One region of the Shewanella sp. MF05956 genome, then DNA from elsewhere that is predicted to be linked to it. Evidence: predicted binding sites of a transcription regulator. Region 1 holds the regulator's gene; the other holds the start of a gene.
The links. The regulator sigma-54, encoded in region 1, starts transcription at its own class of promoters, with help from an activator protein. The targets are predictions, from matches to a motif close to GTTGGCACGNNNNTNGNNT.

Region 1 (3,626 bases):
TGAAATGTGAGTCGTATACGATGAATGGTAATTGATGAATAGTGGGCTGTAAGCTTGAATATCATTGTCAAAAAATGCCACGAGAGAGTACAACTGACGTTTGTTAAGTGCTGTTAGATAATCAGTGCGACGCGTTAGCCGCCTTCATCGAATTTATCGTTAATCAAATTACACACCGCATCTAATGCCACTGCTGCGTCTGGACCTGTTGCTGTGACAGTGATCATTTTTCCGATGCCACTTTCCAACATGAGCAATCCTAAGACGCTAGCGGCACTGGCTTGTTTGTCTGCTTGAATTAGGGTGATTTCAGCATCAAAGTCAGCAGCCAGTATCGCTAGTTTTGTGGCTGCTCGTGCATGTAAACCTAATTTATTTGAGATGGTGACTTGGCGCTCAAGCATGGCTAGCACTCCACATAGGACTAAAGCTGATCTTCACTGATATTTAGCTCTCTGTGGCGGGCGTTGACTGTGTGTTTACTGCCTTGTCTAAATCGCTTAGCGAGTTGGTCGGTGATATAAACTGAGCGATGTTGTCCGCCTGTACAGCCGATGGCGATGGTTAAATAACTGCGATTATTACGCTCTAAATGTGGCATCCAGGTTTCGAATAGATTTTCGATTTGCCAAATAAACTTATTCACCAGAGGCTGACGGCCAAGAAACTCTTGCACAGGCTCATCAAGACCTGTTAATGGTCTTAATTCTATTTCCCAGTGCGGGTTAGGTAAAAAGCGCACGTCGAACATAAAGTCTGCTTCGGTCGGCATACCGTGTTTAAAGCCAAACGATTCAAAATTAATCACTAACTCTTTATCAACACTGCCAAGCAATATTTGTCTTACTTGATCGCTTAGCTCGTAAATATTGAGTGCCGATGTATCGACATAGTGATCAACCATTTTGGCGATAGGTTCGAGTAAGCGGCCTTCTAATTTAATCGCTTCTTGTAATGAAATATGGTTTTTAGATAGCGGGTGTAATCTGCGGGTTTCGCTGTAGCGTTTAAGTAAAACTTTGTCGCTAGAGTTTAAGAAAAAACTGGTAATTTCGGTATCAGGTTGCAGTATTTCAAGTTGTTCTTGAAGCACTTTGCCTTGTTCGGCAATATTGCGCACATCAACACTAATCGCTACTAGGTCATTACTGCCTTTTAACTGAGCCAATAAGGTGCCAATTAGCGGCAATGGCAGGTTATCAACACAGTAATAGCCTAGGTCTTCTAGTACTCTTAATGCTACTGATTTACCTGAGCCTGACCGTCCTGATACGATAACAAGTTTCATGCCGTAATTACCTGATAGAGTTCTGTTGAATCGTGGATTTTACGCAGCTGTTTTAGTACTTGTTTGTCGCTGAGTTTTTGGGCCATCGAGGATAAGGTGCTTAAGTGTTGTTGGCACTGATCTGCAGGAACTAATAATGCAAATAAGATATCGACAGGTTGTTTATCGATGGCATCGAACGAAATGGGTTCTTCGCATTTTACAAAGATCGCAATAGGGTGATCGATTGTCGTTAATCGGCCATGAGGTATTGCAATACCATTACCTATACCTGTGCTACCCATTTTTTCTCTTGCGATAAGGCTTTCAAACACCTCTTGCGAAGACAGGGTCGGGTACTGGGCAGCGACTAAATCGCTGATAAGTTCCAGTACCTTTTTCTTACTGCCCGGTGTGGCACAGGTGGTGCATTCCGGCTGCAGGATGGTACAAAGTTCCATCGTTAGTGTTTTGTATACTTCTCTTTGTGTTTAATTACCTGACGATCGAGCTTATCTATCAGGGCGTCTATTGCTGCATACATGTCTGTATGTTCTGACATTGCAAAAATTTCTCCGCCCTTTAGGCTGACTTTAGCTTCTGCTTTTTGTTGTAATTTTTCTACGTTGAGTACAACGTGAACATTATTGATCTGATCGAAGTGTCGTTCAAGCTTTGAAAACTTTTCCTGAACGTATTCACGTAAAGATTCGGTTATTTCAACATGATGCCCTGATAAATTGATCTGCATTACACTTCTCCATTGTTGAGTGATTTATAAACTCTTACGTTGGTTTGAGGGCGGTATCATCATTGCCTCACGGTATTTTGCAATCGTACGACGAGCAACGTTTATGCCCTGTTCGGCCAGTAGTTGAGCCATTTTGCTGTCGCTAAGCGGCTTTTTCTGGTTTTCTGCTGCAACCAACTTTTTAATAAATGCGCGGATTGCTGTCGATGAACACTCTCCGCCATCATCAGTGCTGACATGGCTAGAGAAAAAGTATTTTAACTCAAACAACCCTCGTGGGGTGTGCATGTATTTTTGAGTGGTCACGCGCGAAATGGTCGATTCATGCATTTCTACGGCTTCAGCAATGTCATTTAATACCATAGGTTTCATGGCTTCTTCGCCATATTCGAAAAACCCTTGTTGGAATTGCACAATGCAATTGGCTACTTTTAACAAGGTATCGTTACGGCTTTCAATGCTTTTGATAAACCATTTAGCTTCTTGCAAATGACCTCGTATAAACTGAGTATCAGATGGGTTTTTACTGCTGCGAGCCATTGCTGCATATTGCTGATTAACACCTATTTTAGGCATGTTATCTGGATTGAGTTCAACAACCCAACGGCCATTCTTTTTAAATACTGTGACATCAGGGATCACGTATTCGTCATCGACGGCAGTAATCAATAAGCCAGGACGCGGATTAAGAGATTGAATTAAGGTAATGGCATCACGTAACTCATCTTCTTTTAAACGCGTTTTACGCATTAATAATCTAAAGTCACGCCCAGCGATTAAATCCAAATAATCTTTGATGAGCATTCGCGCATTTTCAATGTGCGGGGTTGAGTCTGCATATTGTGACAGTTGAATGAGTAAACATTCACTAAGGTCACGTGCAGCAACACCTACGGGGTCAAAATGTTGAATTCGCTTTAACACCGCTTGAACCTCATCAAGCTCAACATTTTCATCGCCCATAGCTTCTAGTATTTCTTCAGTGCTTTGGGTTAGATAGCCGCGTTCATCTATTGCGTCAATGATGGCTGTTGCGATGGCAAGGTCGGTGTCTGAAAATGGCGTTAAGTTTTTTTGCCACTCTAAATGTTCATATAAGCCTTCGGTGGTTTCCCCTTGAAAAGGCATATCATCGTCGCGCATGCTGGCACTACCAGACCCTGACATCGGTGAGGCGGTATAGACTTCATCCCAGGTCGTGTCCATGGGCATGTCGTCCATGGTTTCTTTACTGATGGATTCTGTGGTGTCGATGGTTGAAGTATCTTTTTCGACACTCACATTACTGTTGTCACTGAAGTCTGTGTCTGATTGATCGCGACTTTCTTTTAAGGGATCTTTAGCTTGAGAAAATTCATCTTCTATTTCAAGCAATGGATTTGAGTCCAGCGCCTGTTGGATTTCTTGCTGTAGCTCCAATGAAGATAATTGCAGCAAGCGGATGGCTTGCTGCAATTGAGGGGTCATAGTGAGATGCTGACCCATTTTAAGTTGGAGTGACGCTTTCATTTACCGCTTATCCCTAGATGATTTCCATAAAAATAACAATCTCGAAAAACTGTAATGGGGTGTCACGTACGTCAATGACATTTCACGCAATTTAGGTAT
Region 2 (3,626 bases), on a different contig from region 1:
TACGCCTGAATGATCTCGATGTGCGCCTGTAAACGCGCCTTTCACATGGCCAAATAATTCACTGTCGACTAGTTCTGGGCTTAATGCGCCACAGTTAATGGCAATAAATGGCTCGTTAACACGGTTGCTGGCTAAGTGAATCGTATTGGCAACCAACTCTTTGCCGGCTCCGCTTTCACCAATAATCAATACGTTACTGTCGGTTACTGCAACCTTACGCGTCGTTCTGTACAGCTTATGCATGGCTCGTGATGAACCCACTAGTAAGCCATATTGATCAAGTTCGCTTGAAAAAGGTTGGTGTTTTTTAGCCGATTTGGTCACTAAGTCTTGGGCAAAATCTTCTAAGGTATCGTCAATCAACGTCATATCGTAAGGCTGGCGAAAATGATAACCCGCCCCAGTCGCCATTAATTTGTCTAGGTTGGGGTTCGGTTTGCCTTCGCTTAAAAAGATAAATTCGATATCAGCCATTAATTCGCTATTGGCGATATCGAGATAGTCTTGTTGGCTTAAATTGGCGAGTTCGATAATGGCCACATCTACGGCATTGTCTTCAAGTTGAGCTAACCAAGGTCGCTCGATGCTACTGGCTATTTTATTGAAATGTTGGCAACTCGGAATTTGTAAGAGCTGAGTTTGTGTTTGCGGCTGGCGCAAATGGTAAAAAAGTACTGGACGACCCATGCCGATATCACTCCCTGTCTGTTAATAACCAATGTATGTCGAAGATGTAGATTTGACAATTACAGGCGGTAATTTTTTCCTGTTCGGCGTTTCCCCCGAGGCTTGTTTATTAGCATAACAATTTAAAATCAGTAGGTTAATTAAACTTTGTCAATGTGCACGGATTATGCAAGTAAACATAATGACTTAATTTTACATTTATTAGCAAGTCATCATGCATGTTAATGATAATCATTAACTAATGATAAGGAGATATGACGTTGAATAGAACACGATCAAATGAGGTTATGCACGACGGAAGCGACTTATGGTTACTCAATGAAGCCATTGATTTATGCCAAGCAGGGCAACAGTTTTACACCCAGGCCACAAAGGGGGCCGACGACTACAATATCAAACGTATTTTTAGCCATATGGCAGAGATCAGAAAAAGTATCTTAAGCCGACTAACGGCATTGTTTAAGCAGGTTGAGCCGAGATATCCGCAAACGATTGAGAGTATTAATACGTTAAGGCCGTCACTGAGCCCTTTTTATGCCGAAGCAGAGAGAGCCATAGAACAAAAGCGTTTGGCAAAAGCCATTAAGGTACTGGTTACCGCAGAACAGTATGTGTTAAATCGACTGAAACTTGCCGCTAAGCGTGCCAATAGCCAACAAGTCACCCGGCAATTGGCTGAGGGCATCGCATCGCTGCAAATAAGCTGCGACAGCATGAAAAACTTGCAGTTTAACGAGTCGACTCCATCACCCTGAAAATTTTACATCATGTCGGTAAAAAAGTCCGATACTCACTCACTGCTATTAACGGATTTACAGTGGAATAAAATAACAAGTTAATTTAAAACAGTCAGTTATAAAACTTGGCACAGTTCGCGCATTACCTAATATGTAAAACAGCATTAACACTAACAATGGAGAATATCTTTATGAAAAAGACTACATTATCAGTATTAACAAGCATCGTTCTTGGTTCAATGGCATTTACTGCAAACGCAGCTCAAGATTGGCAGGATGATGCAAAAGATGCATGGATTGATGGTAAAGCTGAAACCACGTTACTGTTAAACACCAACTTAAATTCTTTTGATATTAATACCGACGTAATAGACGGTAATGTGACCTTAACGGGTAAAGTAAACAGCAGTGTTGATAAAGCGCTGGCTGCAGAATTAGTAAAAAGTGTCGATGGCGTTAACGAAGTTAATAACGAATTAACGGTGATGAAGCAGCACCACAGCGACAAAGATCATGACAGTGATACTTTAGCCGACACCTTAACTGACTCGAAAGTGGCAACCGTGGTGAAAACGCGTTTATTATTTTCAACCGACATATCGGGTACCGAGATTGATGTAGATGTTGAGAATGGCGTAGTCACCTTAGAAGGTACGGTGTCGAGTGATGCCGAACGTGATTTAGCCTTAACCATTGCCAAAAATACCGATGACGTTAAAGAGGTTGTCGATGAGTTACGCATTACTGGGTAATCGTGATTGATATAGCATATTATTAACCAGCCTTCGGGCTGGTTTTTTTATGGGGTAATTTTTAATAGGGTCACTTTTTACTGGGGGCAAGCATGATATGCATGATGACAAAATAAGCCGCGATTATTTGTTAGTATCACCGAGATATTGCTCTGTTTTTGTTGTGGCTGCGAGTGTACTGTTAAGCGGTTGCAGTAGCATGTTATGCCAAGCGCAAACAGACAAGGCGACCGATCCCATAAGTCAGTATGACCAGCAAAAACAGTGTGAGCAGCGGGTGAATCAACATATCGATGATGAACGTCGCCAACAACGCTCAGACATTCAACAGTTGCTAGACGAATCTATTAAGCAAAATACCCGCTAACTTTTTCACACAGACCTGAGCATCGCAGTTTTACTACTCAGCGCTTGTACCAAGACTTTACGCCAATACCTTATCTGTTATTTTTCATCATTTTATCTGTAATTGTGTCCAATGTTATCGATAAACTGGAAATACATAGACGACTGGTCTATTTTTGTTTATCGTAGCGCCAAAATTGGAGATCCTATGAACAAAAATACTACCAGTAAACAGTCAATTTGTGCTGTCGGTGAAAAGCTGTTTGCTTTACATGGATACAGCGCCGTTGGGATTAAACTTATTCTTGATGAAGTGGGCATTCCGAAAGGCTCGTTTTATCACTATTTTGCCAGTAAAGAAGCATTTGCCGCAGAAGTCGCACAATACTATTTTGGCCAACGTATTGCGCCGATTGCCATGGACCCTAACGCTAGCTTTAAAACCAATGTGACAGCTGTATTAGGCGGCTACCATCAACTGATCGAATTTTTGTTTAGTGACAGTCAGCCCCGTGGCTGTTTAATGGGTAATTTATTGGTTGAAGTCAATCCGCAAATGACCTTATTGCATAAAACGCTTAATCAACTGTTTGACCAGTGGTTGAGCCTGTTTAATGCCCTTATTGAACAAGGTCAGCAGCAAGGTTTTATTAAAACCGATATGACAGCGAACGTATTATCGAACATTTTTTGGTCAAATTGGCAAGGGACTATGCTACGCTGTCAAATTAAAGCGGATAAAACAGCAGCAAAGCGCGCCATTGTGCAATGTATGCAGCTGATTACCCGTTAAATTAACCTTTATTCAGTGGCTTGTGACGTATTTTGATTGTGTATTTATCTAAAGGTCTTTATATTTCGGTGATTTTTTCGGGTCTGGAGTGAGTCGAGTTGGCTAAAAGAATATTATTTGCTTGTTTAGTGGTGTTGTTGTCTGCGTGTGCATCAAACCCGCCAGTGGTACGAGCCCCTAAACCTGTGGTGGTTCCACCTATGCTTAAGCTTGAGCCGCCTAAGTGGAGTGAGTCAAACTTACTGAGTTTTCATGATCAATGGAAAGGCACACCCTATCGTTTAGGTGGCCTGAGCCGTAACGGTATCGATT

Region 2: AC19MX_RS12925 (BON domain-containing protein) is a predicted target of sigma-54. The motif match lies at 1,549-1,567, and genes of this name have one in related genera.

Annotation. Positions count from the first base shown of each region.
Region 1 is NZ_JCAYNV010000003.1:264,578-268,203, reverse strand. It holds gene AC19MX_RS04895 (HPr family phosphocarrier protein) at 135-404, opposite strand; gene rapZ (RNase adapter RapZ) at 425-1,288, opposite strand; gene ptsN (PTS IIA-like nitrogen regulatory protein PtsN) at 1,285-1,728, opposite strand; gene hpf (ribosome hibernation promoting factor) at 1,731-2,018, opposite strand; gene AC19MX_RS04875 (RNA polymerase factor sigma-54) at 2,043-3,527, opposite strand.
Region 2 is NZ_JCAYNV010000010.1:184,582-188,207, reverse strand. It holds gene AC19MX_RS12935 (sigma-54 interaction domain-containing protein) at 1-687, opposite strand, end outside; gene AC19MX_RS12930 (hypothetical protein) at 948-1,442, shown strand; gene AC19MX_RS12925 (BON domain-containing protein) at 1,616-2,176, shown strand; gene AC19MX_RS12920 (hypothetical protein) at 2,274-2,543, shown strand; gene AC19MX_RS12915 (TetR/AcrR family transcriptional regulator) at 2,730-3,314, shown strand; gene AC19MX_RS12910 (NlpC/P60 family protein) at 3,413-3,626, shown strand, end outside.